DNA from 2 places in the Pseudomonas sp. AC193 genome. Region 1 is predicted to be linked to the other one. Evidence: predicted binding sites of a transcription regulator. Region 1 holds the regulator's gene; the other holds the start of a gene.
The links. The regulator sigma-54, encoded in region 1, starts transcription at its own class of promoters, with help from an activator protein. The targets are predictions, from matches to a motif close to ANTGGCATNNANNTTGCTNT.
Positions count from the first base shown of each region.

Region 2: a site for sigma-54 is predicted at 1,969-1,988, ahead of ACZZ0D_RS16355 (flagellar hook-length control protein FliK). Genes of this name have one in related genera too.

Region 1 is NZ_OZ409832.1:4,358,239-4,363,513, forward strand. Features, by position in the region: gene ACZZ0D_RS19745 (KdsC family phosphatase) at 1-155, shown strand, start outside; gene lptC (LPS export ABC transporter periplasmic protein LptC) at 164-736, shown strand; gene lptA (lipopolysaccharide transport periplasmic protein LptA) at 723-1,268, shown strand; gene lptB (LPS export ABC transporter ATP-binding protein) at 1,268-1,993, shown strand; gene ACZZ0D_RS19765 (RNA polymerase factor sigma-54) at 2,180-3,670, shown strand; gene hpf (ribosome hibernation-promoting factor, HPF/YfiA family) at 3,744-4,052, shown strand; gene ptsN (PTS IIA-like nitrogen regulatory protein PtsN) at 4,064-4,528, shown strand; gene rapZ (RNase adapter RapZ) at 4,531-5,275, shown strand, end outside.
Region 2 is NZ_OZ409832.1:3,626,314-3,631,462, forward strand. Features, by position in the region: gene fliL (flagellar basal body-associated protein FliL) at 1-335, opposite strand, end outside; gene ACZZ0D_RS16355 (flagellar hook-length control protein FliK) at 570-1,931, opposite strand; gene ACZZ0D_RS16360 (Hpt domain-containing protein) at 2,037-2,384, opposite strand; gene ACZZ0D_RS16365 (ATP-binding SpoIIE family protein phosphatase) at 2,416-4,119, opposite strand; gene ACZZ0D_RS16370 (STAS domain-containing protein) at 4,125-4,430, opposite strand; gene fliJ (flagellar export protein FliJ) at 4,620-5,072, opposite strand; gene fliI (flagellar protein export ATPase FliI) at 5,079-5,149, opposite strand, start outside.

The sequences.
Region 1 (5,275 bases):
TGGGCATGGCGGTTGCCAACGCTGCTGATTTCGTCCGCGAAAACGCCCATGGCGTGACCCGGGCCCGAGGCGGCGAAGGTGCTGCCCGTGAATTCTGCGAATTGATCCTGCGCGCCCAGGGCCGCCTCGATGCGGCCAACGCCGCGTACCTGTGAGCCAAACCATGTTCAGCAAAAAATTTCGCACCTTCCTGCTGTTTGGCTGCATCGCTGCGCTGTTTGCTGCGGTCGGCTACTGGAACATCAGCCCGGAACGCTTTCTCGACAAGCCGCCAGTGACGACCGAGGAAAACCCGATCGACTGGTACGCGACCAACACGCACACTCTGCAATACCTGCCGGATGGCGGCGTGCAATATGAAATGACGTCGGACAAAGCCGAGCACGTCAAGGCGACCGACATCGTTCTGGTCACCAAACCCGACCTGAACATGTACCGCGGCACTGACTTTCCGTGGCACGTGACCAGCGAGCGCGGCGAAGTGAATCCGGGCGGTACACAAGTAGAATTGATTGACTCGGTGCGTATCAAACGCACTGACGAACAAAACCGCGACCTGCTGGTCACTTCCACGCGCATGACCGTGTTCCCTCAGGAGCAATATGCGCAGACCGAGCAACCCGTTAGAATCGACGGCGCTGGCGGTGTATCAACCGGCGTTGGCATGAAAGCGTACCTGAAGGAAAGCAGGATACACCTGCTATCGAACGTAAGAGGACAGTATGAGGCTCGTTAAAACCCTCCCTATTTTGCTCAGTCTGGGCGCAGCACTGGGAAGCGTGAGCGCCTGGGCTCTGCCGAACGATCAGCAGCAACCTATCCGTATTCAGGCCGACGACGCCCAACTGGACGACAAGAACGGCATCGCCACCTATAAAGGTGATGTGATCATCACCCAGGGTTCGATGATCGTTAAAGGCAATACGGTGACTATCACCCGCACGCCAGCCGGCGATATCGACGTTGTAACGTCGGTGGGTAACCTTGCCTACTTCGAGCAACTGCAAACCCAGGGTGACGCCAAGCCTGTACAGGGCTGGGGCGTGACGATTCAGTACCACGCCGCGCAAAACCGCGTCGTGCTGATCGACAAGGCCAAGGTCGTCGACAAGGACAACAACACGACTCAGGGCGAGAAAATCGTCTATGACACCGTGAAGAAACTGGCCAGCGCCGGTCGCGCTACCGGCAGCAAAGTCACCGAATCGCGTCCGCGTATCGACATGGTGATCCAGCCGAAGAAGAAAACCGACGAGAAGACCCAGTAATGGCAACTCTGAAAGCTCAGCACCTGGCCAAGGCCTATAAAAGCCGCCAGGTCGTGCGTGATGTCAGCCTGTCGATCGACAGCGGCCAGATTGTTGGTTTGCTCGGCCCGAACGGTGCCGGTAAAACCACCTGCTTCTACATGATCGTGGGTTTGGTACAGGCCGATCAGGGCCGTGTGCTGATCGACGATCTGGACGTCAGCCACCAGCCAATGCACGGTCGTGCCAAGGCCGGTATCGGCTATCTGCCGCAAGAAGCGTCGATCTTCCGCAAACTGTCGGTGGCCGACAACATCATGGCCATCCTCGAGACCCGTCAGGAACTCGACAAGGCCGGTCGCCGCAAAGAGCTGGAAAGCCTGTTGCAGGAATTCCACATCACCCACATCCGCGACAACCTCGGCATGAGCCTGTCCGGTGGTGAACGCCGCCGGGTGGAAATCGCTCGCGCGCTGGCCACCGCACCAAAATTCATCCTGCTCGACGAACCGTTCGCCGGTGTCGACCCGATCTCGGTCGGCGACATCAAGCAGATCATCCACCACCTCAAGGCCAAGGGCATCGGTGTTCTGATCACCGACCACAACGTCCGCGAGACGCTGGATATCTGCGAAACCGCTTACATCGTCAACGACGGTCAACTGATCGCCGAAGGTGACGCCGAAACCATCCTGGCCAACGAACTGGTCAAGGAAGTGTATCTGGGTCACGAGTTCCGCCTGTAAGCGTCACAGTGCCCGGTGCGCAGCCGGAGTGCTGTATCGATTCAAGCTGGATTTAATACGCTTAATTGTTACAGCGCTCTAGGCAAACACTTCAGTTTCAGGCATATAATTTGCTTAAGTTTGGCGCTTCGGCGCCCTGTAGTGGATGGCGCATAGCGCCGGCGAATAAGGTGTTAAGCCCCTGCCATGAAACCATCGCTAGTCTTGAGAATGGGCCAGCAGCTGACGATGACACCGCAGCTGCAACAGGCCATCCGCCTGCTCCAATTGTCGACCCTGGATCTGCAACAGGAAATCCAGGAGGCTCTGGAATCCAATCCGATGCTCGAACGCCAGGAAGAAGGCGACGACTTCGACAACTCGGATCCCATGGCCGACAACGCCGAACAGAAGCCCACCGAGATCCAGGAACCTTCCTATCAGGAAGCCGCACCGACCGTCGATAACCTCGAAGACGGCGAATGGAACGAACGAATCCCCAACGAACTTCCGGTCGACACTGCCTGGGAAGACGTTTACCAGACCAGCGCCAGCAGCCTGCCCAGCAGCGATGATGACGAGTGGGATTTCACCACCCGCACCTCCGCCGGCGAAAGCCTGCAAAGCCACTTGCTGTGGCAACTCAACCTCGCACCGATGTCCGACACCGATCGCCTGATCGCCGTGACCCTGATCGATTGCATCAACAATCAGGGCTACCTGGACGAAACCCTCGAAGAAATTCTCGAGGCGTTCGATCCGGAACTGGACATCGAACTGGACGAGATCGAAGCCGTCCTGCACCGCATCCAGCAATTTGAACCGGCCGGTATCGGCGCGCGCAACCTCAGCGAATGCCTGCTGCTGCAATTGCGTCAGCTGTCGGCCAAGACGCCTTGGCTGGCGGAAGCCAAACGTCTGGTCAGCGATTACATCGATCTGCTCGGCAGCCGTGATTACAGCCAGTTGATGCGCCGTATGAAGCTCAAGGAAGACGAGCTGCGCCAGGTCATCGAACTGGTACAAAGCCTCAACCCGCGTCCGGGCTCGCAGATCGAATCCACCGAAGCCGAATACGTCGTCCCTGACGTCATCGTGCGCAAGGACAACGAGCGCTGGCTGGTCGAGCTGAATCAGGAATCGATGCCACGCCTGCGGGTCAACGCGCAGTACGCCGGTTTTGTGCGTCGTGCCGACACCAGCGCCGACAACACCTTCATGCGCAATCAGTTGCAGGAAGCCCGCTGGTTCATCAAGAGCCTGCAGAGCCGCAACGAAACCCTGATGAAAGTTGCCACCCAGATCGTCGAGCATCAGCGCGGTTTTCTGGAGTACGGCGACGAAGCCATGAAGCCGTTGGTGCTGCACGACATCGCCGAAGCAGTCGGCATGCACGAATCAACGATTTCCCGGGTGACCACGCAGAAATTCATGCATACCCCGCGCGGTATTTATGAACTGAAATACTTTTTCTCCAGCCACGTCAGCACCTCCGAAGGCGGTGAATGCTCGTCCACGGCGATCCGCGCGATCATCAAAAAACTGGTTGCCGCGGAAAATCAGAAAAAGCCGTTGAGTGACAGCAAGATCGCTGGTTTACTGGAGGCACAAGGCATTCAGGTGGCTCGCCGCACCGTCGCCAAGTACCGCGAATCCCTCGGGATCGCGCCTTCGAGCGAACGCAAGCGGTTGATGTAAGCCACGTTACAGCGTTCCAGTGGCAGGCTATCCAGCCTGCCGCTTTATGCACTGGCAACGAAGGAGAAGCTGTATGCAAGTCAACATCAGTGGACACCAACTGGAAGTGACCCAACCTCTGCGTTCCTACATCGAGGAAAAACTCCAACGACTGGAGCGACATTTCGACAAGATCACCAACGTGCAAGTCACGATGTGTGTCGAAAAGCTGAAGCAGAAAATCGAAGCCACCTTGCATATTCCCGGCAGCGAAGTGGTCGCCAACGCAGAAGATACTGATATGTATGCTGCGATCGACTCACTGACCGACAAGCTGGATCGCCAACTCAAAAAGCATAAGGAAAAGACCCAGAGCCTCCTCCAGGGCGCGACCGGTCGATAACCCCCCATTCCATGATCCGACTTGAAAGTATCCTGACCCCCGGCCGTTCCCTCGTGAACGTGCCGGGCGGCAGTAAAAAGAAAGCCCTCGAACAAATTGCCAACCTGATCGCCCGCGAAGTGCCGGATCTGGAGATGCAAGATGTCTTCGAGGCTCTGATTGCCCGTGAAAAACTCGGCTCGACCGGTTTTGGCAACGGCATCGCCATTCCCCATTGCCGCCTGAAAGGTTGTGTAACGCCAATCAGCGCGTTGATGCACCTTCAAGCCCCTATCGATTTCGACGCCATCGACGGCGCGCCGGTTGACCTGCTGTTTGTTCTGCTGGTTCCGGAAGCCGCCACCGATGCGCACCTGGAATTGCTGCGCCAGATCGCCAGCATGCTGGATCGCAAGGATGTGCGCGATAAACTGCGCAGCGCTCCGAGCAACGAAGCCTTGTACCAGGTCGTACTGGACGAGCAAAACGGGCAGTAATCATGCGTTTGATCATCGTCAGTGGCCGTTCCGGCTCGGGTAAAAGCACCGCACTGGATGTCCTTGAGGACAACGGTTATTACTGCATCGACAACCTGCCGGCGGGTTTACTGCCGGAACTGGCCGAACGAGCGCTGATTCACACCGAATTGGCGCAACCGCTGGTCGCCGTATCGATTGACGCGCGCAACCTGCCAAGCCATTTGTCACGCTTTCCCGAATTGCTCGAAGTCGTCCGTAGCCGGCACATTCAATGCGATGTGTTGTACCTGGATGCCGACGAGGAAACCCTGCTCAAGCGTTTCTCGGAAACCCGCCGCCGCCACCCGCTGAGCAATGCCAACCGCTCGCTGGCCGAGGCGATTCAGGATGAAACCGCCCTGCTCGGCCCGATCGCCGACCTGGCTGATCTGAAGATCAACACCACCAGTCTGAACCTGTACCAGTTGCGCGACACCATCAAGCTGCGCCTGCTGAATCAGCCGGAGCCGGGCACGGCGTATCTGGTTGAGTCATTCGGCTTCAAGCGCGGCATGCCGGTGGATGCCGATCTGGTGTTTGATGTGCGCTGCCTGCCCAACCCGTACTGGAAGCCGGAACTGCGTGCGCAATCAGGGCTCGATGCGCCGGTGGCTGAATATCTGGCAGCGCAACCTGACGTCGAAGAAATGTTTCAGGACATCTTCACTTACCTGCACAAATGGCTGCCGCGCTTCGCAGCGAGCAACCGCGCCTACGTCACGATTG
Region 2 (5,149 bases), 730 kb from region 1:
TTGCGGATAACCGGCATGTGTACTTTCAGCGCTTCCAGATCGGCCTGATTGCGCCCGAGCATGGTGATGCTCACCTGCATGTAGCGCTGACGGCCGTTCTGGTTGTAGTTGGCAACGAAGGCCGGCGCCATCGGTTCGAAAATCGCCGGTTGTTTGCCGGTCGGGGCGGTTTCAGCCGCAGCCTCTGGTTTGCTCTGGGCACTGTGCATGAAGAACCAGGTCGCCCCCACGGATGCACCAATGGCCAACAGCAACGCGAGCACGATCATGATGATCAGCTTGAGTTTGCCTTTGGTTGCGGGGTCTTTTACTGCTGCAGCTTCGCTCTTCGCCATGCCAATAATCCGTCACTAATCAGGTTTTCACAGTCGCACGGCAAGGCAAGAGCAAGTGTTATGCCAGAAGTGTCGGAGGATTGATCCAGAGAGCACCGCAAAACAAATGTGGGAGCGGGCTTGCTCGCGAAGGCGGTTTAACATTCAACGCATCAGTTGCCTGTCATACCGCCTTCGCGAGCAAGCCCGCTCCCACACTGGATGTGTACAGCCAATAAACGTGTGCGTGAATGATCAGGCGTAATAGTCGACGGCGCTGCTGCCGATCACACTGGTGGTATTGACAGCAACCTCGGCCGCGCTGACCGGGGCAATTTCTTCATCCGCCGAATCCAGACGACCACCGGCCGCGCTGGTGCGCCCGCTCTGCCCCTGCTGCGCCTGTTCCTGACCTTGCTGGCCCTGCCAGCCACGACTCTGGTCGGACACATTAACGTCAACCTGGCCCATGCCCTGCTGCGTGAACATCTCGCGCAGGCGATGCATCTGGCTGTCGAGGGCTTCACGCACGCTCGGATGCGCACTCATGAACGTCACTTGGGTCTGCTGATCCGGCACCAGATTCACGCGGATATCCAGGCGCCCCAGCTCGGCCGGTTGCAACTGAATATCCGCCGCCTTCAGGTTGGCGCTGGACAGGTACATAACGCGGTTGACCACTTCTTCCGTCCAGCCGCTCTGATGCATGGCGATTGGTTGATTCACCGGCACGGCGTTCGCGGTTTTTGGTGTGGCAGCCTGCGTCAACGCAGCGAGACGGTTGGCGAAATCATCAACGCGGGTATCGCTGGTCGCAGTCTTGAGGTCTTTGAGGCCGTCATCGATCAGGCCGCTGAACGCTTTGTCGCCGCCCTGACTGGTGCTGTCCTTGTCGGCTTGCACGTCGAGCATACTGGCCATGCCGGCGGCGAAGTTCTGCGCCGAGGTCAATTCGCCGTCAGCCTGAGCCTGTGCCGAGGTGGTTTTCGGTTGCGCCTGGCTGGCAGCGGAAATATGCCCGCCCTGCTCCATCGCCAAACGCACCGCCGGCATCGAATCGAGCGGATCGGCTGCCGGGTCGAAATCGCTATCGGTCGAGGCCGCCGGGTCTTTGACTGCTGGCAACACGGCGACTGCTGGTGTTTCGGCTTCAGGTTGCGCCGGTGCAGCGGCAACCGGGGCTGGCACCACAGGCGCAGCAACCGGTTGCACGGCGACGGCCAAGGCCGGATCAAGCGCTGGATCAGTCACGCTGGCGTCGGCAACCGGCGTTTGCGCAGGATCGGTAGTGTCATCGCTGGCAGCGGCGTCATCGGCCGCCGCGGATTTGTCGGCAGGCAAGGCATTGCCGCTATCGGCAACCGCCGGAGCCGGGGCGGCAGATTGATCCTCGGCGAGGTCTTTCTTGCCAGCGCTGTCAGCGGCCTTGTCGCGCGCGGTTTTCGCCGGGTTATCGGTGCTGACAACAGGCTTGTTCGCACCCTGATCGGCGAACACTTTGGCGAAGCTGGAGGCTTTATCTACGGGCTCTGCGGCCATCGCCGACGACTTGGCCGAGGCAGCTTGCGCCTTGGCCTGAGCGGCATTCTGAAGAAGGATATTGGGGGTCGCAGGCATGAAACGGTCTCCGCTGCACGGGGCTCGTAAGTACAGTTGAGAAAGTTGACTGCAAGTGCCGGGCCAGTTTCGCCGAACGCTTGAGAAAAGCGTCCGGCGGCCGGTTCAATGAGTATGCGTGTGCTGCCGTTCGCTTTCGTAAACCGGGCGAACGCCATCAAATTCGAGGCTGATTTCAGCGACCAGTTTGACGATTTCAGCGGGACTTTTGTGTCTGGCGTCCGACTCCAGTGCCTGGCACAACTCGGCCAGGCGAACAGCGCCCATGTTGCTCGCGCTGCCCTTCAAGCTGTGAGCGACCTCCGACAGCTTTTCGGCATCGGCGGTCGCTTGCAGCTCCTGCAAGCGACTTTCGGAATCCGTCAGGAAGGTATCCAGCAAATCCGGATAGTTCTCCTCCATGACGTCACGCAAAGTATCGAGTACGTCGCGATCCACATGTGGGTCAGTCACTTGTTCACTCCTTGATCAAGAATTGCGCGGATTATGCCTGAACCTCCCAGAAAAACTCCACGCGGGCACTACGACCTTCGTCCGACCAACTGGCGTTACGCCCCAGTTGCCGCACCAGGCTGACCCCACGTCCCGACAAACGGACATTTTCCAGCGGCCGCTCCATCACCCGCGCCACATCAAAACCCTTGCCGCTGTCTTCAACCCGAATCACCAGACAACCGCCCTGCTCTTGCGGCGTGACCTGCAAATGCACGCGCACGTAGCCGTCCTGCAATGCTTCCAGCCGCGTGTTGCGTTGTTCGTAATAGCGCGCGAATCCCGCCGCATCACGCTTGAGACTGGAATCGAGACCGAGCACGCCATGTTCCAGCGCATTGGAGTACAACTCGGCGAGCACGCTGTACAACGCGCCGCTCTGCCCGCGCAGGCCATGCACTTCCAGCAGCAACTGCAACAGGTACGGCAAAGGGTTGAAGCGCTTGAGCGTGGCACCGCGAAACTCGAAACTCACTGACCAATCGAGCGGGCATGACTGGCCGCTGTCGGAATACACCGGAGCCGTTGGTTTGAGCTGCGCCGGCGCAAGCAGGCTGACTTCAACCATGCTGACATCGTCGCGCGCCTCGCCACGAAAATCCCGCAGCGCCTGCTCGATGTCCTCGAACAACCGGTCAGGCTCACGATTGGCGGCAAACACTTGCTGCAAGCGCTCGACACCGAACAGCTGATCATTGGCATCGCTGGTATCGATGACGCCGTCGGACAGCAGAAACACCCTATCATCGACGGCCATCGCATGCACTTCGGTGCTGTCATCAAAGGCCTGCGCGCTCAACACGCCGAGCGGTAAATGCCGTGCTTTCAGCGGAACCCGCTCACCCGTCGCGAGCCGGTGCAGATAACCGTCAGGCATGCCGCCGTTCCACACTTCCACCGAGCGCCGCAGCGAACTCAGGCACAGCAACGTGGCGCAGCAGAACATGTCGACCGGCAGGATGCGTTTGAGCTTCGCGTTCATCTCGCGCAGGGTTTCCGCCAGGCCGTAGCCCTTGGCGGTCATCCCGTAAAACACTTCGGCAAGCGGCATAGCGCCCACCGCTGCCGGCAACCCATGGCCGGTGAAATCGCCGAGCAGCACATGCATATCACCCGCCGGGGTGTACGCCGCCAACAGCAGGTCGCCGTTGAACAGCGCGTAAGGCGATTGCAAGTAACGAATGTTCGGCGCGCTGAGACAACCGGAGTGCGCGACCTTGTCGAACACCGCTTTGGCCACGCGCTGCTCGTTGAGCAGGTAATCGTGGTGTTTGGCGATCAGGTCGCGTTGCTGCAACACGGTGTCTTGCAGGCGGCGCAAGCGATCCATCGCCTTGATTTTGGCGGCGAGAATGATCTGGTTATAGGGCTTCGCCAGAAAGTCGTCGCCGCCCGCCTCCAGGCAACGCACCAGTGCTTCACTTTCGCTGAGCGAGGTCAGGAAGATGATCGGCACCAGCGTTTCGCCCGCCAGCAGTTTGATCTGCCGCGCCGCTTCGAAGCCGTCCATCACCGGCATCATCGCGTCCATCAGCACCAGTTGCGGCTGCTGCTGACGGAACAGTTCGACCGCTTCGGCACCGTTGGCGGCCGCCAGCACTTCGTGGCCCTGACGGCGGACAATGGTCGACAACAACAGGCGATCAGCGGCGCTGTCTTCGGCGATCAGAATGGTCAGCGGCTCTTGCGCCTGCATGGCCGTCACGTGATGTCGAAGAGTTTGTCGAAATTGGAGATGGCGAGGATTTTGCGCACGTCGGAGTTGGGGTTGACCACCCGAATATCCGAATCATCACCTCCCGCGTGATCACGCAGGAGCAGCAGCATCCCGAGCGCGGAACTGTCCAGATAAGTGGTCTCTTTCAGATCCAGCTCGTAGGAGTTTGGCTCGGGGTCGACCCGTTCATAGGAATTGCGAAATTCCTGATGTTTGCCGAAATCGAATCGGCCTTTGACCGAGATTCTGAGCTTTTTCCCATCCGGTGAGACTTCTGCAACGACTGACATTGACTGGCTTCCTTGTCATTGACGAACGTGTACAAGGTTTAGCATCTGACTGACCTCGGGGCAAGGCGCGACGCAGGAACAAATGTGGGAGCGGGCTTGCTCGCGAAAGCGGAGTGTCAGTTAATGAAAATGTCACTGAAACACCGCTTTCGCGAGCAAGCCCGCTCCCACAGGGGATTGAGTACATCTTTAGAAGGGTTCATGCCGTGGCAGGCGCTGCGACAATTCGTCGAGCAATTTCTGCTCGCGCTTGTCTTCAAGGCGCTGGGCTTCTTCACGGTAACGCTGCACCAGTTTGCGCAAGCCTTCAACTTTAGCAAACGCCTGTTGCCAGGCCTCGCGCGCCTTATCGAGATTGTTCTGGTGCCAATTCAGACTCTGCCGCTGCTGATCAACAGCCGTATCGAGTTGCGCCAAAAAGCCCTGAAAACCCAGCAGCCACTGCCCGGTCACGCCGGTGCTGCCGCGCACGATCCACTGCTCGGAATAATCCAGACGAAAGGCATTAAGGTCGGCGAGTTTGCTTTCGGCCACCTTCACTTGGCCCTGAAAGTAACCGAGGCGCTGCACGGCGGTTTTCTCGGCTTTTTCAGCCATGTCCACCACCGGCGCCAGACGCGCGGCTCGACTGACGGCAGCCATGACCGGTTACCCGCCCGCCGCTGGGGCGAACAGGGTTTCCAGGTAGGCCTGGCTTTCGCCCATGTTGATTTTGTCGT